One region of the Peribacillus sp. TH27 genome, then DNA from elsewhere that is predicted to be linked to it. Evidence: riboswitches for the same ligand, from Rfam matches in the RefSeq annotation. Region 1 holds a riboswitch; each other region holds the start of a gene.
What was found. Region 1 has a riboswitch for lysine ahead of JFU24_RS23770 (aspartate kinase). Riboswitches for the same ligand answer to the same signal wherever they lie in the genome.
Positions count from the first base shown of each region.

Region 2: another riboswitch for lysine. It lies ahead of JFU24_RS18535 (amino acid permease); the one in region 1 lies ahead of JFU24_RS23770 (aspartate kinase).
Region 3: another riboswitch for lysine. It lies ahead of dapA (4-hydroxy-tetrahydrodipicolinate synthase); the one in region 1 lies ahead of JFU24_RS23770 (aspartate kinase).

Region 1 covers NZ_JAEKEV010000002.1:4,657,933-4,663,311, reverse strand. Annotated here, with positions in the region: gene JFU24_RS23780 (succinate dehydrogenase cytochrome b558 subunit) at 1-73, opposite strand, end outside; gene JFU24_RS23775 (YslB family protein) at 471-914, shown strand; gene JFU24_RS23770 (aspartate kinase) at 977-2,209, opposite strand; lysine riboswitch at 2,300-2,476, opposite strand; gene uvrC (excinuclease ABC subunit UvrC) at 2,538-4,310, opposite strand; gene trxA (thioredoxin) at 4,414-4,734, opposite strand; gene JFU24_RS23755 (electron transfer flavoprotein subunit alpha/FixB family protein) at 4,977-5,379, opposite strand, start outside.
Region 2 covers NZ_JAEKEV010000002.1:3,583,436-3,588,814, forward strand. Annotated here, with positions in the region: gene JFU24_RS18525 (glycoside hydrolase family 13 protein) at 1-391, shown strand, start outside; gene JFU24_RS30390 (helix-turn-helix domain-containing protein) at 662-877, opposite strand; gene JFU24_RS18535 (amino acid permease) at 1,082-2,533, opposite strand; lysine riboswitch at 2,630-2,810, opposite strand; gene JFU24_RS18540 (LacI family DNA-binding transcriptional regulator) at 3,090-4,052, opposite strand; gene JFU24_RS18545 (hypothetical protein) at 4,318-4,620, opposite strand; gene JFU24_RS18550 (helix-turn-helix transcriptional regulator) at 4,620-4,820, opposite strand; gene JFU24_RS18555 (metal ABC transporter solute-binding protein, Zn/Mn family) at 5,105-5,379, shown strand, end outside.
Region 3 covers NZ_JAEKEV010000001.1:214,342-219,720, reverse strand. Annotated here, with positions in the region: gene JFU24_RS30625 (hypothetical protein) at 1-75, shown strand, start outside; gene JFU24_RS01060 (VOC family protein) at 370-747, opposite strand; gene dapA (4-hydroxy-tetrahydrodipicolinate synthase) at 1,143-2,027, opposite strand; lysine riboswitch at 2,166-2,344, opposite strand; gene JFU24_RS01050 (NUDIX hydrolase) at 2,959-3,369, shown strand; gene JFU24_RS01045 (hypothetical protein) at 3,426-3,668, shown strand; gene JFU24_RS01040 (hypothetical protein) at 3,853-4,095, opposite strand; gene JFU24_RS01035 (Rieske 2Fe-2S domain-containing protein) at 4,359-5,379, shown strand, end outside.

The DNA.
Region 1 (5,379 bases):
AAAACAGCCCGATCGGAATAACTCCAAGTAGTGAATGAAGTTTACGATTCCCAAACTCACGATTTTTTGCCACTAAGTGCCCCCCCTTAATTTGTGAAAAATCATGCAAAGATAAACTGGTGGCTACCTTTTATCTCCGCGTGAAAATAAAGTATAGAGTTTGAAACATCCCTATACTTTCTTACAATTATGTGACATGTCCATTTTACTCCTGACTTCTATGTGCGTCAAGAAAACGGATACAAGAATTCTCTTTTTCAGAATAGATTTTATTGGTTAAAATTGTATAATTTTTAATTGTCAAGATTATAACTTGGAGAAATTAGTAATTAATCTATTAATATCCCGGAATAATTTCTCATTTTTTCCCAATTACGATTGAAATAATAAAAAAACAGTATAATTTGCAAAAGAAAAACGTTTATAATAGATTTACAGAAAGAGGCGATAAACTATGAAAAAAATATTCTCTGCTGACGATAGAAGAAGAAGAAATTCAAACAGAAGAATCTCATGTTCCAGCTTTCGGCTACGAATTAATCCGAGAAGTTTTATTGAACGATATTCTCGGAAAAGATTCTAATCAAATTCTCTATTGGGCAGGTAAACAATTAGCGAGAAAATTCCCACTGAATGGCGAACAGGAAGTTGTTGCATTTTTCCAAAATGCAGGCTGGGGCCATCTTGAAATCATAAAGTTTTCGAAAACCGAGATGGAATTATCCTTAACAGGTGAAATAATCAGCCGTCGCTTAGATCTTCATCCTGACTGTCACTTCCAACTTGAAGCCGGTTTCCTTGCCGAGCAGTTTACACTGCAGAAAAAATTCTTAAGTGAATCGACAGAAGAAATCAAACGCCGCGCAAAAAAAGTGACATTTACCATTCAATGGGATCCTAGAGACCCAATCTAATGAGCCCAAAAACAGACTTACCTTTTTTGTCGGAAGTCTGTTTTTCATTAGACTCCAAGCAATCAAACAAGCACTTTTGCATGCTGCCCTAATTTAAACGCTTCATGAAGTGCTTCGACTGCCTTCACCATTTCCTTTTCATTGACGACAGTTGAGACTTTAATTTCAGATGTACTGACCATTTTCACTTGGATACCTGTGTTAGCCATCACTTCAAACATTTCGGCAGCCACTCCCGGATTAGATACCATTCCTGAACCGACGATAGACACTTTGGCCAATCCACCCTCTGTTTCTACTCTATCGAATGCCAATTGGTCTTTATTTTTTTCTAGCACGTTTAAAACAGCTTCCGTATCTTCACTTTTTATGGAGAAAGAAAGGTTTGTTGTATCCTCTGCTGTCATACTTTGGATAATAATGTCAACGTTTATCCGGTTTTTTGCAAGTGTCATGAAAATTGTGGATAATGATCCTAGTGATCGGGGCAAACCATTCACTGTGACCCTTGTAATACTGTCTTCAAAAGCAATACCGCGTACAATTAAATTTTCTTCCATAGTTGCTTCCTCCTCAATGGTAGTTCCTGCTTCTTTCTCCATACTCGAACGGACTTCAAGCGGAATCTGGTGGTTTTTCGCATACTCAACAGCTCTTGGATGAAGAACACCCGCCCCTAGATTGGCAAGTTCTAGCATTTCATCGTAAGAAATAGATTGCAGTTTTCGAGCGTCTTTTATGTAACGTGGGTCTGTTGTAAATACACCCGTTACATCGGTATAAATATCGCATCGGTCCGCATTTAATGCTGCAGCAATAGCCACTGCAGTCGTATCAGACCCGCCCCGCCCTAGTGTCGTGATTTCTCCATTTGCATCATTCCCTTGGAAACCTGCAACGACTACAATTTTCTTTGCCTGAAGCTGAGCTTGAATTCTCGAAGCATCAATGTTTAAAATCCGGGCATTCCCATGAACGGATTCTGTTTGCATGCCAGCCTGCCAGCCGGTGAAAGAAATAGCTTCACGCCCCGCTTCAATTAAAGCCATCGTTAACAGGGAAATCGTGACCTGCTCTCCAGTCGTCAATAACATATCCATTTCCCTCTTGCTTGGGGTTCTGGAAATATCTTGAGCCATGTAAACTAGTTCATCTGTTGTTTTCCCCATAGCTGAAACAACGACGACTACCTCATTCCCATTCTCTGCTTCCTCGATTACTCGATTGGCAACATTTTTGATTTTCTCGACACTACCGACGGATGTCCCGCCAAATTTTTGAACGATTAATGCCATCCTAATGCACCCTCTTTTTCTTTTTTAGGCAATAAAAAAAGCAATGAGAAATATCTCATTGCTGTGATCACGTATTTAATACAGTAAACACAGTGAGATAGCTCTCCAGGGTATACCCCCTGACAATCCGCCATTTATTAAATGTCAGACCAGAAAAACAAGGTATGAGTCTTGTCTTCCTTCGGCGTTATCCCCTTTCAAAACCTTTCATCGAAGCTCATACTTCTCCAGGTTTTTACTATTGAATTCCGCACCTCTATCAGCACTTTTAAGTTGTCTAGTTGAAAATTCCTTCTTATCATAGCATAGAGAAATGTAGGTAGCAAGATTATTCTTGCAATTTTCTAACGATTCCTTCAGCTACTCCTTTTGGCATGCCTGCCTCTTTAATTTGTTCTACCGATGCCTCTTTAATTTTTTTCAATGAACCAAAATGCCTTAACAATTGCTTTCTTCGTTTTTCTCCGACTCCAGGTATATCATCAAGCTGCGAGTGAACCGCATTTTTCCCGCGTAGCTGGCGATGAAACGTAATCGCAAACCGATGCACTTCGTCCTGAATTCTTTGCAACAGATAAAATTCCTGGCTACGCGAATCAAGCGGTACCATTTCCAGCGGATTGCCAATCATCAATTGCGATGTTCTGTGCTTTTCATCCTTAATGAGACCAGAAAGCGGAATATCAAGACCCAGTTCATTTTCTAAAATATCTCGAACAGCCTCCACATGTCCCTTTCCACCATCAATAATGATTAAATCCGGAAGTGGCAGCCCTTCTTTTAAAACTCGTGAATATCTTCTGCGTACAACTTCACGCATCGATTCATAGTCATCGGGTCCCTGGACAGTTTTGATTTTATATTTGCGATACTCTCTTTTTTCCGGCTTACCGTCAATAAACACAACTAAAGCGGAAACCGGATCACTGCCCTGAATGTTCGAGTTATCAAAAGCCTCGATCCGATGCGGGGTATAGATGCCTAATTGCACCCCAAGATTTTCCACCGCGTTGATTGTTCTTTCTTCATCCCGTTCAATCAAAGAAAACTTTTCCTGAAGGGCTATGGCGGCATTTTTATTCGCCAATTTAAGCATATCCTTTTTTGATCCCCGTTTTGGATGAATCGTCTTCACGCCAAGCAGCCCTTCAGCCATTTCCGCATCTACTGACTCTGGCAGCAAAATTTCCTTTGGTTTAAAGTGATTGGTAATCTCGTAAAACTGACCTAGGAATGTAAGAAGTTCCTGATCCGGTTCATCATACACTGGAAACAGGGAAACATCCCTTTCTATCAATTTCCCTTGTCGCACAAAAAATACCTGAACACACATCCAGCCTTTATCATAGGCATAGCCAAATACATCACGGTCGATAAAATCAGTCGTCATCATTTTTTGCTTTTCCATCGTGATATCGATGTGGGCAATTTTGTCACGGAACTCCTTTGCCCTTTCGAAATCAAGCTCTTCTGATGCCTCTAACATTTTTTCTGTCAGTTCTTTTTTTATCTCAGTATGGCCGCCGTTTAAAAATCGGTTGATATCATCCACCATTTTTTTATATTCCTGTTCCTCTACATCATACACACATGGAGCCAGGCACTGCCCGAGGTGGTAATAGAGACAAACGCGATCCGGTAGGGTATTGCATTTTCTAAGAGGATAGATGCGGTCGAGTAATTTTTTCGTTTCATTGGCCGCAAAGGCATTCGGATACGGACCGAAATATTTACCTTTATCTTTTTTGACTTTTCTCGTAATGATTAGACGCGGATGCCGTTCAGCAGTCAACTTGATGAATGGATACGTCTTGTCATCCTTCAGCATGATATTATATTTTGGATCATGTTTTTTGATTAAGTTTAACTCTAAAATGAGAGCCTCAATATTTGACGAGGTAACGATGTATTCAAAATCGTCTATCTCATTAACGAGTCGTAACGTTTTCCCATCATGGGAACCTGTGAAATAAGAGCGCACACGGTTTTTTAATACTTTCGCTTTTCCTACATAAATGATCGTTCCCTGACGATCCTTCATTAAATAACAACCTGGTTGATCGGGAAGAAGGGCAAGTTTATTCTTTATTTGTTGGTTCATACATTCAGCCTCCTGTTCTCCCTTTTTACAATTAATTATATATCAAGATAGCGAAAAAAGCTTCAAGTCCGCAGACTTGAAGCTTTTTTTAGCTAACTTAATATTAAGCGTGTTTTGCAATAAGTTCAGCAAGAGCTTCTTTAGGTTGGAAACCAACAACTTTGTCTACTACTTCACCGTCTTTTAGGACGATTAATGTCGGAATGCTCATTACGCCGAATTTTCCAGCTGTTTCTTGGTTTTCGTCTACATCCACTTTTACGATTTTAGCTGTGTCGCCAATTTCAGTATCAAGCTCTTGAAGAACAGGAGCAATCATTTTACAAGGTCCACACCATGGAGCCCAGAAGTCTACAAGAACGACACCTTCGCTAGTATCAGTTGTGAAAGTTTGGTCAGTTGCATTTACAATAGCCATATATATATCCTCCTCAAATTTACTCAAATAACTAAAGACAGTATACCATTGTTACTAGAATCGATGCTAATATTTTGCTTCAGTGGTAGGATGTCCAAAAACAGAGTAAATATACAGGTTTCTTACCTCTTCCTGATAGCTTAATTATTAATTAAAAATACAACACACAAAAAAAAAAAGGCATTTATCAGTTAACTGTCAAATGCCTTGTTCCTTACCTATATTGTTTATACTTTAAATGCTTTCTATTACGCGTTCACTTTTAACTTTTTGAACTCTTCTGTTAGTAATGGAATGACTTCAAAAAGATCACCGACAATTCCATAATCAGCTACGTTAAAAATGTTAGCTTCTGGATCTTTATTGATGGCAACGATAACTTTAGAGTTGGACATACCAGCTAAATGCTGAATAGCTCCAGAAATTCCGCAGGCAATATATAGGTCTGGAGTAACAACTTTACCCGTTTGGCCGATTTGCAAAGAGTAATCGCAATAGTCTGCATCACATGCACCACGAGAAGCACCGACTGCACCGCCAAGAACTTGAGCAAGTTCCTTTAATGGTTCAAAACCGTCTTCACTTTTTACGCCACGTCCGCCGGCAATGACTACTTTTGCTTCTGAAAGGTCGACCCCTTCACTTGCTTTT
Region 2 (5,379 bases), 1.1 Mb from region 1:
GGGGTTTACAGCGGGAACTCCTTGGATCGGTGTCAATTCTAATTATCCGGAGATCAATGCAGAAAAAGCCTATAACGATCCGAATTCCATCTTTCATTTTTATAAAAAGCTTATTCAATTACGTAAAAAACATGAAATCGTCGTTTATGGCCGTTACGAACTACTATGGCCTGATGATGAACAAATATTTGCTTATACGAGAACACTTGATGAAGAAAAGCTGCTGGTGTTATGTAATTTCAAAGACTATGAAGCTTCCTATTCCATACCTGAAGGGTTAGATACAATGTCTGCTACACTGTTAATCGGCAATTATGAACAACTGCCGATTGAGGAAATTTCCGTTAAACCTCTGCGACCGTTTGAATGCCGTGTTTATCATTTGAATTGAACTACCCCCCACTTATCGACCTTACGGTCTGATTGAAGTGGGGGATTCCTAAGAAAATTAGCCTATCGGCCAATTTTTAATTAGGCTATTCCCGTAGTTCCTACGGTTAGAAGCCTTATGGCTTCATTCATGATTGAGTCCTGCGTTAATATCTCGATCGTGGTGACTTGTTTTGCTTTTTATAATATCGACTATAGGAATCTGCTAAATTTTCCACCGATTTCTGTAAGGTAATACTGTCTACTTCTTTCAGGAAAGAATACTCTTTCTTTAAGCTGGAAGTTCTTTGATTGTTGCGTATTTATTCAGAAAAGAACCTTTGTTCTGCTTCATTTCTTCACAAATATACCAGTAGGCATCTTTCTCCTTTTGTTTGCCTAAAAAGAAGTTATAGACAAAACGGGAGCAGCCGATCGTTTTATTGATTAGAGCTAGTTGTTCTTTAGTTGGATAGATTCGAAATTTATAAGCTTTGTTTACGACCATTGGTTTCACCCCCTTATAGTTATTATTAACCACAGAACGTATGTTTGCCAAAAGATTACTTTGGCTTATGCCAACCGCCATTCATCTCTCCCTTACCGTTGGGCTCTCGCCCCTCACACGCTTGAAGAGGGAGTCTTCTGGTGGGAAATGATAAAAAAAGGACCTGATTCCTCTTGAAGAGGAAATCAGGTCCTTTTAAAACGCTTATTTTACTTTAAAATCACATTCCTCAAGTGGGATGATTTTAGTTTTATACTTAATTTTATAGCCGAACCATAGGGCGAAGAATAAGATCAGGCCAATGTAAGAAACAAACATTGAATTCCAATCAATCCCGCTGCTGCTGAAAGCTTGGTAGCCTTGTCCAATGATAATGAAAATACATAAGACGAGCGCGAAAATCGGTCCAGTTGGGAATCCTTTAGCAAGGTATGGTAAAGCATTCAAATCAAGACCTTGAGCTACATAGGCTTTGCGGAATCGATAATGAGCAATCGCAATTCCAACCCATGTGACAAACCCGGCCATACCTGAAGCATTTAATAACCAGATATAAACAACACCGTCTCCAAAAAATGAAGCTAAGAAAGCGAGGCAACCAACTAAAGAAGTCGCGATAAGAGCATTCACTGGTACCCCTCTTTTATCGAGCTTGCCAAGGAATTTCGGAGCTTTTCCGTCGCGGGCCAAATCCCATAGCATACGAGTTGAAGCATACATGCCGGAGTTACCAGCAGAGAGCACAGATGACAATATAACTGCGTTCATGACCGATGCCGCAAACGCAAGACCTGCGCGTTCAAATACAAGTGTAAATGGACTGACGGCAACATCTTCGCTTAATAAACGTGCATCTGTGAACGGAATAATCATTCCAATTACAAAAATCGCAAGGATATAGAATAAAAGGATGCGCCAAAAAACGGACTTGATCGCTTTAGGGATATTTTTCTCCGGATTCTCACTTTCGCCGGCTGTAACTCCAAGTAATTCTGTTCCTTGGAAAGAGAAACCTGCTGCCATGAATACTCCTAGAATTGTGAAGAAGCCTCCATTAAATGGACCTTCTCCCATGGTGAAATTAGAAAAACCAATTGGGTCATTTCCCCCCAGGATTCCGAAAATCATTAGAAATCCAGTGATTAAGAAGATGATAACGGTCACGATCTTGATTAAAGCAAACCAGAATTCAGCTTCGCCAAATCCTTTAACAGACATATAGTTAAAAAGAAACATAATAATTAACGCAACGGCACTCCAGATAATGGACGAGCTGTCCGGGAACCAGAATTTCATAATTAGGACAACGGCAGCCAGTTCAGCTGCAATTGTGATGGCCCAGTTATACCAATAGTTCCAGCCAATCGCGAAGCCGAAAGATGGGTCGACGAATTTGGATGCGTAGACACGGAACGAACCGGCTACTGGCATGAATGCTGCCATTTCTGCAAGACTTGTCATTAAGTAATAAACCATGAAGCCAATGGCTGCGTATGCTGCCAAAGCACCTCCAGGCCCAGCGGTATGGATGGCACCGCCACTTGCTAAAAATAAACCTGTTCCAATCGTTCCACCTAATGAAATCATCATTAAGTGGCGTGCTTTCAGGCTCCTTTTCAACTCAGTGGGATTTGATGTTGTTTGTGAATTTGACAATTGATGTTACACTCCTTTTTATTGGAAGGGAACGATATATAAAAAAACAGCAGTCGAAAAAGATCGACGGCTGTTTATAATAAACCCGTTTATCCTTCCGAAGATAGCTCCCCACGTTAATAAAACGTGACAGTGGTGTTCCTATTCGGTAACACCGCCAGCCTAGATATACAAGGACCATATCTAAACTTCGGCAACTTATCCTTTCAAACGGAGTCGTCAATTTTCCTGAATCTCGTCCGTACTACTTTTATAAGCCGCAGCCTCTAACTCATCGGTAAATGAGGAAGTATTCAATTTTCTTATACTAAATATATAAATCGTTGCGTCAACTTCTAGTCAACCTATACGATTTCAATATAAAGTTCAAACAATTACTTCTATGTCAGCAGGTCATTGAGTAAACTTTACTATATTAAAATTATAAAATAATCTTATAGATAGCGCAATGATTATTTTTCAAGGTTATTTTTTCCTAGTTTTTAAATGTATCACTTGAATTTGATGTTTAAATGTTTGTCATTTAAACATCTTTTATTTGGATAATTAAGATAATTCAAATAGTTTTTCGTTTCATAAGAGTATAATCTAATTTTACATGTCTGATAACTTCAGGATTTTCAAATAGATCAACAGCCATTTTGCCAATCCAATCAAGCGGTAAGGAAACGGTTGTGATATCGAGCATCTCACTGAGGCTATCATTATTAAAACCTAGAATGGCCACGTCTTCTGGTACTTTCATTCCGAATTTGTTGGCAGTAAGAATGAATCCGGACGCGGTGTCATCATTAGTAATGATGATAGCCTCTGGTTTATCTATCATAGAATTCCAATCTTGGAACAATTTTTCACCATCTTTGATGTGATAACTGCCTTCAAACAGCCATTCTTTTTTATTTAAAAGATGATACTTATTCATAATATCGTTAAACGCCTTTGTACGAAGGGAGCTGTTTCTGCTCTTTTTTCGCCCGAGGCTGTATCCGATTTTCTTATATCCTTTAGCAACCACGTATTCAAGTGCAGAGGAAAAAGCGGCATAGTGATCAATGCTTATGGACGATAATTCAGCCTGGGCTGTATCTTCACATAAGATAATTGGTCCATATTTTTGATAGTCCAAGAGGACTTTCATTTCTGAAATTCTTGAACAAACGATAATGCCATCGAGTTGCTTCATTTGTAACATATTCAATGCCTGAATTTCTTTTTCTCTTTCATATTGTGTTTGAAAGATGACTATATGATAGCCGATAGCATTGGCTTGTTTTGTAATTCCTTGCACGATTGCTCCGTAATAGGGGTGATTGGTGAAGGGAATGATGACGCCGATTAGATTCGTTTTGCCTTTTGAAAGATGAATGGCGTTGATATTTCTCGAATAGTTTAATTGGTCAATGGCCTGTAAAACACTCTTTCTTTTTTCAGGACTAACATATGGGTGATTATTCATTACACGAGACACTGTGGAGACGGACACACCTGCATATTGAGCAATTTCTTTAATATTTGTCATAGGATCACCGTTTTTTCTTTTTTTTTATTGTATCGTATGAAACCCATTTCAGAGCAAGAGGCGAGAATAAGAGAACTAAAGATTTCTTTATTCAGGGTCTTGTTCTGGTATGGGTTTCATCCTTTAAGATTGAAAAAAGTCTTAGAGGAGGAGATTAGGATGGTCCAAACTTTACTCTGTCTGATCGTACTATGCGGTATCGAATTGGGATTAGCTTACTTCGCAGTATATTTGAAGTCGGAAAAATGAATGGAATGTTGACGGCTTATAACTTCGCTTGATAATAAAGAACGAAGATCGCCCATGAGCCCAGATGAATGAACAATAGAATGCCAAGGACAGCTGCAACAGAGAGCTTCACTCCAAAAAGCAATAACAAGAAAAAAAAGCACGTCCCAATAATTGGGAAAAACCAACTGGATGCCCGTGCTCTAGTTCGGATGAGGTCAAATCGTTCATCTAATCCCCGTTGCTTGGCGGCGGCACGGCGTCCCCACCATAATCCAGTCAGTCCGCAAATAATCCCAAGCGTGATTCCTAAAAAGGCCCCCCAGTTAAAATCCTCCATCATAACTCCTCCTCAAATATAAATATATCTTCAATGGCCAGTTGAAACACTTTCGCTAGCTTGTAAGCAAGCTTGATGGAAGGGTCGAATCTTCCTGTTTCTATAGAAATAATCGTCTGTCGGGACACGCCTGTAAGTTCGGACAGCTTTTCTTGTGTAAGTTGATGCGCTTTGCGTAGTTCCCGAATGTTATTTTTCAAATTCTTAAACTCCTTTCAGAAATGTAAAGCTAGCTTTACGTAAAGTATACTTTACAAATTGAAAATGTGTAAATAATTTTCATTCGACAAAATCCTATGATAAAGAATAGTGGTCAAAGATAAAAATGTTGCACTTTTTTAGTACATTTGTGTATAGTATAAAATAAGTTGTGTACGGGAAACTTTTTAGCATTTACGACAATGTGATAGACGGAAAAAAAATTTGAGCTAAATTTTGCGCTTGGTAAACATTTTTAGGAAGATGAAAAAGGGAGGGAATAAGGATGGGGTTTTTAAAAACTATTGGTGGCGTACTTGCTGCTGTGATCATTTTAGCGGGATGCGGAAATGATACGACTGAACAAGATAAAGGCAATAGCAAGTTAAATGTCGTCGCAACAACGGGGATGATTGGGGACTTGGTTGAGAATATTGGCGGTAAACATGTGGAGGTCACTAGTTTAATGGGACCGGGAGTCGATCCCCATCTTTATAAGGCAACACAGGGTGATGTGAAGACACTGGATTCAGCTGACATGATTTTTTATAACGGCGTGCA
Region 3 (5,379 bases), on a different contig from region 1:
GAAATTATTAATGCTAAAGGTGATACAGGAGAACTAAAAGAAATCATCCAAAAATCAGATGAACAAATAATGTAGACAAATAAACTTCCTGCGTCTATCAAATCGTAAAAGCCTTTCTCCTAAATGAGAAGGGCTAATCTGTTAATCTTCAAACAATTCATCCATCAAGTCATTGATTTCTTTTCTTACTTTTCAGTGCCTTCTTTGGATCTGGTAATCTTATCACCATCAATAATCAGTATATCCCCAACCTTCTATATATTTTCGGTTTATGAAATTTGTCTACTCCTTAGATGTGAAGGGCTTTTAATATAATAAGGGTCACAGAAATGATCAAACTTTACTTATTTCATCTCATATTAAGTATCTTTAATCTTTTGCTCGTTCTACCAATTGTAGCAATTCACCATTAGGTCCATTGAATAAAATCATACGTCCACATTCAAGTGTTGGTTGTGGTTGAGGGGATAAAAATTCAATTCCTTTATTCCGGTAATGGTTAATTGCTATATTAATATCTTCTACTGTAAAAGAAAGGTGGTTAACGATTCCACTTTTGTTATACTTACCAATAGGTTCAATGTCTTTGATTAGTTCAATTTCCATACTAGGCTGTTCTTCCAAGTACAAAAATGCCATCTCTCTTGTTTTTGAAGATCCTCGAAGGCGAACCTTAAACCCAAACATATCTGAGTAGTATTGAATAGTATGATCCATATTAGTAACAATAATAGCTATATGTTCCATTTTTTTATCATTTGTATTCTTCCTTTCAACATAAATAATAAATTTAAATGAAATATACACCAACTTAGTAAACATTTATTTTGGTTTATCAAAGAATTTATGCGTTTACTATTTTTATTTATCTATCTATCATCTGTAAAAAGATAAAAACGAAGTGAAAGAAAAGGTGATTATGGAACTTAAGACCCGTAAAATTAAAGGTAAGGTTTTTTCAACCTTACCCCTTAAAGATTGTCTTCCTATGGTGCAATATCTTCTAGAACCTTTTCACTAATTTCAATCATTCGATATGCTATAAACGTACGGATGGCAGCTACGCAAGCAAAAAGAACAAAGACAGAATTAAGACCTTTAGCGCCAGTCTCGCTGAATGAATCATTATTTTATTTATTCAACTAAACAACTTCTACGTTACTAGGTTGTAGAGCTATTTGTAGAGCTATTTTTTCTTCATTGTTTAAAGGGACCAATGGTAAGCGGACACCTCCAACATTTAATCCTCGCATATTTAATGCTGATTTTACCGGTGATGGGTTTGATGCAGCAAATAATGCTTTCATAATTGGAAGAAGGTTACGATGTGTAGAAGCAGCACCATGGACATCACCATTTTTAAAGCTATTGATCATTTCTTGCATTTCATTACCAATGATGTGTGAAGAAACCGAAACAATGCCTGTTCCACCGATAGCTAAAACAGGTAATGTTAACCCATCATCGCCGCTGTACAACGCAAAATCACTAGAGGATTTGCTTATGATTTGTGCCATGGCATCTAAGTCACCACTTGCTTCTTTTACTGCGACAATATTGTTAATCTTTGAGAGACTAACAATCGTCTCTACTGACATGTTTACAACACTTCGTCCTGGAATATTATAAAGCATTACCGGTAATGATGTTGATTGGGCAATCGCATTAAAGTGCTGAAATAATCCTTCTTGAGACGGCTTGTTATAGTATGGGGTGACGAGCATAATTCCATCGACTCCTGCTGCCTCTGCTTGTCTTGTTAAGCTAATCGAAGCTTTCGTGTTATTTGAGCCAGTTCCAGCTATAACTGGAACTCTTCCATTGACAACTTCCCCAACAAATTTGAATAAATCTACTTTTTCTTCTGCTGTTAATGTAGGCGACTCTCCAGTTGTACCAGCTATAACTAATCCATCAGAACCATTAGCAATTAAATAATTTACTAAAGTTCTCGTAGCATTAAAATCAACCTCATTATTATGATTAAACGGGGTAACCATTGCAGTTAAAACTTGGCCAAAATTCATAATTTCACACCCTTTAGTATAATTTTTTTAAAAAATTCAGAGGTGGTTAGGGCCATTCAGGAGTAAACGCAAAAAAGCAACAACGAGGATTCGCTGCTGCAGTAGAAACAATATTTAATAAAAAAGAATCGTTTCGGCGCGTAAGATAGCCCTCCATATAGTTTCCTATATGACAGTTCTGTATTTATTCAACAGCAGAACCAGCTTCAAGAACATGAGATTCTTTCCGCTTCGGCAAATTCCCCTTTCCACAATAGTCATAGGATCTCATTCTCCTCAAAATGTGTACTAATGGTCTTTGCTCCTCTATCCTCACTTCAAAAAGTATGAAGTAAGAAAATATTTAATTGACTGTAATATAACAGGAAATCCTTTCTATTGCAAGGCCAATTTAGAAATATTTTTTTAAGAATACATGGATAATCGATGGAAATGGCTAAGGTATTGGGCTGGATTCATCTATTATGTAAACTCAACAGATTAATAGTTTTATAAAACAAACTGTTTGAAAAGTTTCACCTTTATAGTCAGTTTTACAATTGATATATCTTATAGAAGGAATTAGTATTTATCTTATGAATATCAATAATATTGATCAAGGAGGGGAGGACAACATGACTAATACAAAACTAACAAAGGAAAGAAAAGATATGAAAATCCGTGAAGTTTGGGAAGCAAGAAAACGAATCGCTTCAATTGTAAGTAGAACTCCATTGATTCTTTAAGCTGTATTGTGTAATCGGGCAACTTTACCAAAGAGTAAACGCTATCTAAAATGAGATTGAACTGATTTATAATTTGCTTGAGTTAGTTGTCCAATGGATCACTAAAAGGTGTTCAATGACAATAAAGATAATTAATTACAAATAAAGATGTTTAATTTACAATAGACTTGTTTAACTCTTAACTAATAAGAAAAGGAGTATTGAATTTGAATCGTGTTGATGTTGTGTACACACTTTTGTTTAACGAGGATACCAATAAGATTTTAGTGGTACTAAATAAAAAAAATAACACTTGGTCCTTACCAGGAGGAGCAGTTGAAGCAAATGAGACTCTAAAAGAAGCAGCCATCAGAGAAGTTAAAGAAGAAACGGGCTATGATGTGCAGGTAAACGATATTATTGCATTAAATGAAGCATTTATAAATGAAGATCATGTATATTTTATTATGTTTGAAGGGCAAGTTCTAAAATCACCTGAACAAATTCCAAAGGAAAAAAACATTTTAAGAGTTGAATGGGTAAATTTAGAGGAAGCAGATAGACTAATGCCTTATTATCCAGAAGGAGTATCCAAACTAATTAGCAACTCCAGAGCAGGATATACATTCCAAAAATAATTAAAATACAATGGTATTAGGGCTAAATTGCTTGAGGGGTGTCTTGTCCGTCCGGAATGGGTTTTAAGACGGTAGACCTTCGCAATGCTTTGATAGGGAAAACGCCAGGCAGCGAAAAGATAAGTAAGGATGAGCCGGTGTTTCTGCTTAATCTCGATGAGCTGACGGAATTAAAAGCACCGTACATGGACGAAGAAAAGACGGAAACTTGCTTTCGAAATATAAGTCGGACGACTGGCGGAATCATTGTTTCCGAAATCCCAAGGCTTCCAAGTCGAACGAACCCCCCACAAAAGTAATGTTATCTTTATTATACAAAATAAGCTTATAGACTTCCCCTAAAAAGGGACTTTGTCTACAAGCTGAGAAGTGGATAACAAATCCACTTCTTTTATTTTTACAGATTTTTAATTTTGTATTCTTTTCCAATATTGTTGTTAGTGTTATTTATCTTCCATACTTTTAACAGTTATTTTAAATTTATTACCATACTTGAGCTATTTGAGCCAATTCAGCTGCCTCCCAAACCGGTAATACGGTGAAGCCATCTTGTTTAGCCAACTCCCAATTTTCATCACCAATTCGGAGACCAATGACTACATCAATTCCGTGACTTCTAAGAAAATTCGCTCGTTGCTGTCCTCCATTATCTTGATATCCAAGAATTGCAACTGTTTTATTGCTATAACATTTTAAAATTAATTGTTCAAATTCTTTATCATTCATAATTTTAACCTTCTTTCCTAAAAACTATAAATATAAACTAGTAAATTAATATTCCCAATTTTCTTATTATTATATACGTGTAATTAACACCCGACAAATTGATGATTTTAATTGAGCCTATAAAAAAAACTAATATGGCCAGCCATGCTAATAAAGCTATTAATATTTTCTATGAGACAGATAAAAAGAATCAATTTGAAAACGCTTTAGTTATATCCGAAAATGAAAATAGAACATAAATGAAACCTAGGAGGGGAATTAATTTGTTATCTAGTAATGATAATTATTTATTGACAAGAACTGGTCCTGAAACACGTATGGGGGATATGCTTAGACAATACTGGATCCCAGCACTTTTAGCAGAGGAACTTCCTCATCCGGATTGTCCACCGGTACGAGTTAAGCTTTTAGGTGAGGAATTAATCGCATTTCGTGATACAAATGGAAAACTTGGAATAGTTGATGAATTCTGCCCACACCGTAAAGTGTCTCTCTTTTTCGGTCGGAATGAAGACTGTGGCGTTAGATGCGCATACCATGGGTGGAAATTCGACACTGAAGGCAATTGTGTAGATTTACCTTCTGAACCGCCAGAAAGTAAGTTTAAGGATAAAGTTAAAATTAAGTCATATCCTTGTGAGGAACGTGGTGGAGTTATTTGGACATATATGGGACCAACTGAATCTAAACCGGAATTACCAGAACAAGAATGGATGCTAGTTTCTGATAGTCAACGCCATCTATCTAGAAAAATACAAGAAAGTAATTTTTTTCAAGCTTTAGAAGGTGGAATTGATTCAAGTCACGTTTCAATTCTTCACTCCGGTTCAGTTGGAGGTTTAGGAGTTTCTAAAAACAGTAACAGCACATCACTCTTAGCAAAAGATACTGCGCCCCGCTTTGAAGTTGCAGATACCGATTATGGATTATTAATCGGTGCAAGAAGAGAGGCCGATGATGAAAACTTTTATTGGAGGATTACACAGTTTCTTATGCCTTTTTATTCCATGATACCTCCGTTTGCAGGGGCTCCACGAGGAGGGCATGCTTGGGTGCCTATTGATGATGAAAACTGTTGGGTATGGAGCTGGAGTTGGACACCAGATCGTGATCTGACAGAAGAGGAAATTAAACAGATGAAGTCTGGGGCCGGAATTCATCCAACACTGATACCAGGTACATTCCGTACAAAAGGAAATAAAGAAAATGATTTCCTTATCGATCGAGAAATGCAAAAAAGAGGCGAATCTTTTGCTGGTATATTTGGTGTAGGTATGGAGGATC